Regions from separate parts of the Pantoea sp. X-Soil-YNGN-844 genome, predicted to be linked through region 3. Evidence: riboswitches for the same ligand, from Rfam matches in the RefSeq annotation. Region 3 holds a riboswitch; each other region holds the start of a gene.
What was found. Region 3 has a riboswitch for thiamine pyrophosphate ahead of thiB (thiamine ABC transporter substrate binding subunit). Riboswitches for the same ligand answer to the same signal wherever they lie in the genome.
Positions count from the first base shown of each region.

Region 1: linked by a shared signal. The riboswitch ahead of thiM (hydroxyethylthiazole kinase) and the one ahead of thiB (thiamine ABC transporter substrate binding subunit) in region 3 are both predicted to bind thiamine pyrophosphate.
Region 2: linked by a shared signal. The riboswitch ahead of thiC (phosphomethylpyrimidine synthase ThiC) and the one ahead of thiB (thiamine ABC transporter substrate binding subunit) in region 3 are both predicted to bind thiamine pyrophosphate.

Region 1 is NZ_AP036007.1:2,696,603-2,698,863, forward strand. Features, by position in the region: gene thiD (bifunctional hydroxymethylpyrimidine kinase/phosphomethylpyrimidine kinase) at 1-392, opposite strand, end outside; gene thiM (hydroxyethylthiazole kinase) at 379-1,176, opposite strand; TPP riboswitch at 1,211-1,307, opposite strand; gene AC6I8C_RS12590 (hypothetical protein) at 1,615-1,812, shown strand; gene AC6I8C_RS12595 (AEC family transporter) at 1,910-2,261, shown strand, end outside.
Region 2 is NZ_AP036007.1:271,028-273,288, reverse strand. Features, by position in the region: gene AC6I8C_RS01170 (Rsd/AlgQ family anti-sigma factor) at 76-582, shown strand; TPP riboswitch at 735-835, shown strand; gene thiC (phosphomethylpyrimidine synthase ThiC) at 923-2,261, shown strand, end outside.
Region 3 is NZ_AP036007.1:706,074-708,334, forward strand. Features, by position in the region: gene thiP (thiamine/thiamine pyrophosphate ABC transporter permease ThiP) at 1-163, opposite strand, end outside; gene thiB (thiamine ABC transporter substrate binding subunit) at 139-1,125, opposite strand; TPP riboswitch at 1,172-1,274, opposite strand; gene sgrR (HTH-type transcriptional regulator SgrR) at 1,310-2,261, opposite strand, start outside.

The DNA.
Region 1 (2,261 bases), 2.0 Mb from region 3:
GGTAATAACTGCTCACGTACGCTGGCCACGGCGTCTGGCGAGAGCAGCGCATCGCCACTTTTCGCGACCATCACCGTATCCAGCACCACAAATGGGATCTCAGCACGCCTCAACCGGGCCGCAACCTTTTCCACAATCGCCGTTTCAGACAGCATGCCGATTTTTGCGCTGTCGATACGCACGTCATCCAGTACCGAATCGAGCTGGGCAGCCACAAAGTTCGGTTCAATGCGATAAACCGACTGTACGCCCTGCGTGTTCTGCGCCACCAGTGCGGTAATCACACTGGTGCCATAAGCGCCCAGGGCGGAGAAGGTTTTCAGATCGGCCTGAATACCTGCGCCGCCGCTGGGATCGGTTCCGGCAATCGTCAGAGCATTAATGCGCTTCATGCTCCACCTCCAGCGTCCAGAGTGCATCAATAAATGCGGTGGCAAAGCTGCCCGGCCCGGCTGCCTGCGCCGCCGCCTTTTCCCCCGCCTGGGCCATGACCTGACAGGCTGCCGCCACGTTCATCAGCCGATCGCCCGGCAGAGCACTGAATCCCGCCACTACGGCCGAAAGTGCGCAGCCGGTCCCGACCACCCGCGTCATTAACGGGCTTCCGCCGCTGATGGCGAGGATTCGCTGACCGTCGGTGGCATAGTCCACTTCGCCGGTGACAATGACCAGCGTGTGCCAGGTCTCAACGAGTTGCTGTGCCGCATCGAGTGCTGCATCCGCCTGATGCAACGTATCGACACCGCGCCCGCCACTGGCCTGCTGCGCCAGCGCCAGAATCTCTGACGCATTACCGCGGATCACCGCCGGTTGCTGGCTGAGCAGCTGCTGACAGAAGTCACTGCGCAACGTCAGCGCGCCGACGGCGACCGGATCGAGTGTCCAGGGGGTACCCGCCTCACAGGCGGCGGTGACGGCAGCCTGCATCGCCTGCTGACGCTCGCGGGTTAAGGTGCCGACGTTAATCAGCAACGCATCGGCAAAGCGGCTGAACTGTGCCGCTTCGTCAGCATCGATCACCATTGCCGGTGAGGCATTGAGTGCCAGCAGGACGTTGGCAGTGAAATTCTGGACCACGTCATTGGTCATGCAGTGCACCAGCGGTGACTGACGGCGGAAAGTGTGCAGAACGGGCGCGAAGTGCGCAGCAGAAAGGTGTTGAGATTGATGTGTCATCGTAGCTCCCAACCGGCGAACAAGAAGGCGAATGCGGTCAGGCATCAGACTTCCCTACGCTGGCATTATCCAGATCAGGTAATACGGGTATTTCTCAGCCTTCACAAAGAAGGGCACCCCGAGTCGTGTTACGGCTTGCAGCATAGGAGGGCTGTGCAGCGAAAGCAAGCGACGCAAGCCTGGAAAATAATCGGAACTGGAACAATTCACATGATCCCGATCAACTCTCAGCAGTACAAAAAAAGGCTTAATGCTGCGGGTTAACGAGATACCTCTTTATAGGTAGCCCTGTTTATTACCCTGACGGGTAATATTTTCCGCAGGGATTCTGGTAACCCTATAATAATTAACCTGCCCGCAGCATCATCGTAAAAAACACTTTATTTCAGTGAGTTAATAAACTTCTGGAGCGGAACTTCATACTATTCAGGATGTATGATGCGATTATCAGCGCTTATTCCTCACCGCCATCGATGGCTGGATATTATTATTGAACGTCGGGGTGCTATCGCGCCAAATGGCAGATCTTATCTTTCCACCTATATTTCCGCACACTGTGCGGGCTGCGGCGAAATCATTCATCGCGTCTATTATCGCGATATCAGTGACCAGCAGGCACGCCGCTGGTTAGGCTAGCGTCCCTGCTGCGCTCAATCCGGACACCGTTATAGTTAACAGTTAGTTAGCAATTTGTTAGTCTGGTAACTAATCATCGTCTGACCAGACTCTCCCTATGCCACTGCTGTTTGAAAGCCTTAGCCATCAAATTTATCTGTCAGCTCCGCTGTTTATCCTGATTTTGCTGGGATACTGCCTGACGCGCCTCGGAAAATGGCCCGCCAGCATCAGTGAAGGGATGAACCGCTTTGTGTTTAACGTCGCGCTGCCCTGCATGCTGTTTCGGGTGATGAGCACCTTCTCGCAAAGTCCGCCGGTGGATGCGCGTCTGCTCCTGGCCTTCTTCGGCAGTTGCCTGCTGGTGTTTATCGTGGGGAGAGTGCTGGCAACAAGGCTGTTTAATCTGGATGGCGTGGCGGCTTCGGTCTTTGCCCTGGGCGGCATCTTTTCTAATAACGTGATGCTGG
Region 2 (2,261 bases), 440 kb from region 3:
TTAGCGTCAACCCGCACGCTGAAGCCCTGATGTTAAGTGTGTAGATAAACAACTATAACTCACATGGAGTTAGATATGCTTAACCAGTTAGACGTCCTGGCTGAACGCGTAGGTGGCAGTAATGAACTGGTCGATTCGTGGCTTGAAGCGCGCCGCCAGCTACTGGTGACCTATTATCACCTGGTCGGTCTTAAACCTAAAAAAGAGGCGCTGACGCGTCTTGACGAGCAGGCGCTCGACAACTTCTGTCACGGCCTGGTCGACTATCTTTCTGCCGGTCACTTCAGTATCTATGAGCGCGTAATCAGCGAAATGAGTGGCGACAGCCCGATGATCGCTGCCGCGCAGATCTACCCTCCGCTGGAAGCGAATACTGAGCGTCTGATGCAGCTGTATGACGGTCACCTGCAGCAGGCGATTGACGATGAAAACTGCATGACCTTCCAGCAGGCACTCTCCGAAGTGGGCGAAGTGCTGGAATCACGCTTTACGCTGGAAGATAAGCTGATCCAGCTGGCCTGGGATAACCAGCTTGCTACGCCGCCAGTGGCGAATGACAGCCATATCGCGCGTCCGGCTTGATGGTTAACAACGGCAAAGGGCTTGAGATTATCCCGTAGCCCTTTTATGCTGAACAGGTTCTGAGGAGTACTTTCCAAAGAACCTTTTTTATTTTAGCGTTGAAATGTAAGGTTTTTACGCCCGGGTCTGTTATCAGACACCCGCGTAAAAACTGCTTCTTGTCGGAGTGCCCAGTTGGGCTGAGACCGTTAATTCGGGATCCGCGGAACCTGACCAGGTTAGAACCTGCGTAGGGAACAAGAGTAAAAATTCTCTGTATGCCAGCATGCCTGTGCTGTCTATACGGTTACTCCTTCCGAACTCCGGACAAGCATCGTTCCCCCTTAACAGGAAGATTGCTATGTCTGACCCAAAAATGACCCGTCGTGAACAACGTGCCCAGGCGCAGGAATTTATCGATTCCCTGCAAAGCGGCAGTGCTTTTCCCCAGTCCCGTCGCATCTGGATTACCGGCAGCCGGGAAGATATTCGCGTGCCGATGCGTGAAATCACCCTAAGCCCGACCCACATCGGCGGCAGCAAAGAACAACCTCTCTATGAGAAAAATGAAGCGGTGCCGGTCTATGACACGGCGGGTGCTTATGGTGATACCGCGGCGCAGATCGATGTGCATCGTGGTCTGGAAAAGCTGCGCGCTCGCTGGATTGCTGAGCGCGACGACAGTGAGCTTCTCGAACAGAACAGCTCGGGCTATACCCAGCAGCGGCTGGCTGACGAGGGGCTGGATCATCTGCGCTTCGATCACCTGCCGACACCGCGCCGCGCCCGTGCAGGCCGTCGTGTCACGCAACTGCACTATGCCCGTCAGGGCACGATTACCCCGGAGATGGAGTTCATCGCCCTGCGGGAAAACATGGGCCGTGAGCGAATCCGCAGTGAGGTACTGCTGCAACAGCATCCGGGGCACAGTTTTGGCGCACATCTGCCCGCCGACATCACCCCCGAGTTTGTCCGTCAGGAGGTCGCTGCCGGACGCGCCATCATCCCTGCCAATATCAATCACCCGGAATCGGAGCCGATGATCATTGGTCGTAACTTCCTGGTTAAGGTCAACGCTAATATCGGTAACTCGGCAGTCACCTCTTCTATCGAGGAAGAAGTGGAAAAGCTGGTCTGGTCGACCCGCTGGGGTGCCGATACGGTGATGGATCTCTCTACCGGTCGCTATATTCATGAAACGCGAGAATGGATTTTGCGAAACAGCCCGGTGCCCATCGGTACCGTGCCGATTTATCAGGCGCTGGAAAAAGTGAATGGCGTGGCTGAGGCGCTGAACTGGGAAATATTCCGGGACACGCTGCTGGAGCAGGCGGAACAGGGCGTCGATTACTTCACTATCCACGCGGGCGTGCTGCTGCGTTATGTCCCGATGACGGCGAAACGTCTCACCGGGATTGTGTCGCGGGGGGGATCGATTATGGCGAAATGGTGCCTGTCGCATCATCAGGAGAGCTTCCTGTATGAGCACTTCCGGGAGATTTGTGAAATCTGCGCCGCTTACGATGTCTCCCTGTCGCTGGGTGATGGTCTGCGTCCGGGTTCCATTCAGGATGCCAACGATGAGGCGCAGTTTGCCGAACTACGAACCCTGGGTGAACTGACGCGTATTGCCTGGGAGTATGACGTTCAGGTGATGATTGAAGGTCCGGGACATGTGCCGATGCATATGATCCGCCGTA
Region 3 (2,261 bases):
CGTGATGCAGGTAGTCATCCTGCAGCACGCCGCGTAAGTCCGTGTCCGGTGCGGCGCTCCAGAGTGCACCGAAGGCCAGAAACGCCACGAGGGTCAGTAACACCGTGGCGAGGGAACCGGGGATCAGCCAGCGCGGCATCAGCGGCTGACGGCGCGTTGCCACTGGCTAATCCAGCCCGAACGCTGGCTGGCAACCTCTTCCGGCGAGAACTGCAGAGCAGTGGACGGCACGCTGAGCGCTGCGAAACCGGCAGGCAGAGGCGTGTCGATCACCGGGTACATCCAGTTGCCGGTTGGGATGGTGCGCTGGAAGTCAGGCGAGACCATAAACTTCATGAACTGCTGTGCCAGAGCGGGCTGTTTGCTGCTGGCTAACTGCGCGGCCACTTCAACCTGCAGATAGTGTCCTTCGGCAAAGGATGCGGCAGCATAGTTCTCTTTCTTCTCTTCGATGATGTGGTAAGCCGGTGAGGTGGTGTAGCTCAGCACCAGATCGCCTTCGCCCTTCAGGAACAGGCCATAGGCTTCACTCCAGCCTTTGGTCACCGTCACGGTTTTCTGCGCCAGCTTTTGCCACGCCTGCGGAGCCTGATCGCCATAGACCTTCTGCATCCACAGCAGCAGACCTAAGCCGGGCGTGCTGGTGCGGGGATCTTCGTAGATCACCCGCCACTTCTCCGGACTGTCGACCAGCTCTTTCAGGCTTTTTGGCGGATTTTTCAGCCGGGTTTTGTCATAGACAAAGGCGAAGTAGCCATAATCGAACGGCACGAAGGTTGTGTTGTGCCAGCCATCGGGCAGTTTTAATGTCGAGGTGTCGACCTGACTTTCGGCAAACAGGCCAGTTTTTTGCGCCGCCTGCACCAGATTGTTATCCAGTCCCAGCACCACATCCGCTTTACTGTTTTTGCCTTCCATGCGCACGCGGTTCAGCAGTGACACGCCATCTTCCAGCGTGACGAATTTCAGCTCGCAGTCGCACCGTGCTTCAAAGGCTTTTTTCACTGCCGGGCCAGGGCCCCAGTCGGCGGAGAAGGAGTCGTAGGTGTAGACCGTGAGAACCGGCTTAGCCGCCAGAACGGGGGCGGAGAGTAACAGCAGCACCGGCAGAACTTTGTTTAACACTTTGCGCTCCTTCAGGAGAATAGGGGATGAGTCGCAAAGGATCTGAGCACAGAGGCCTCTCAAATCCCTACGTCGGTATTAACCGAATCAGGTTCGACGGGTCTCTCTCAGCGGCTTGCTTGTGGCAGGCCGCACCCCGTTGAGAACGTCACATTCTAGTCATTTCAGCGCCGGGGCGAAAGCGTCACAGCGCCGGTGGCGCGAACCAGGCCGATTTAAAATCAAACCAGCCCAGGGTATTCATCCGCACGCCGCGCATACTGCGTTGTCCTTCAAGCAGCAGCCAGTGATGAAACAGCGGATGCAGACCGGCTTCTTCGACCAGTTGTTTGCTCCATTCGGCCAGCGGCAATGTTTTCTCACGCCAGCGGGCCGCATCGCCGTGCCAGTCGATCGGCAGACAGTGATGCAGCAGTGGAATCTCATAAAGTTGCGCGAACAGGGAATAATTGAGCGGCAGGGTAAAGTTCACGCTGCCCAGCCAGATATCACTTTCCGCCTCGCCCTGATACCAGCTTTCGTAGCTGATCTCGCGTGTCTCCAGCGTGACGCCATGCGCTGCCAGCAGCGGACGCAGCGCGTTGGCGATGCCCTCATGCTCCACATGCTGACTGTACCAGGTCAGCGTCAGATGGGTTAAGCCGGGCGGTTTTTCCACGGGCGTCAGATCGCGCCGGTGGTGCCAGCGCGGTAACAGGCCATACGCCGGAAACCAGTAACGCTGATAACCGACACCGGCGTGATTGAGCAGGGCGATGGGGTTAAACAGGTAACTGACCCAGCGCCGCACCGCCTCGTTGCGACCCTGCTCTGAACGCTGATCGAACAGCAGATAGTAGCAGCCCTCTTCAAGGCGGCTCTCCTCCTGAATCTCATCAATGCTGTCACCCTGCAGTCGGACACCGGCATAGACCAGCTCATCGCTGATGTCGGGCAGGACCCAGATAGAGACATCATCAATCAGGGCGCGAAAACCGAAGTAGTCATCAAACGCTTCGATCTTCAACTGGCTCTCCTGATTGCGGATTACCCGGTAAGGACCGGTGCCAACCGGCTGACGGGCAAAATCACGCAGTGTCGGCCATTCGCGCGGCAGGATCATCGCACTGACGCTGCCCAGCAGCCAGGGTAAACCC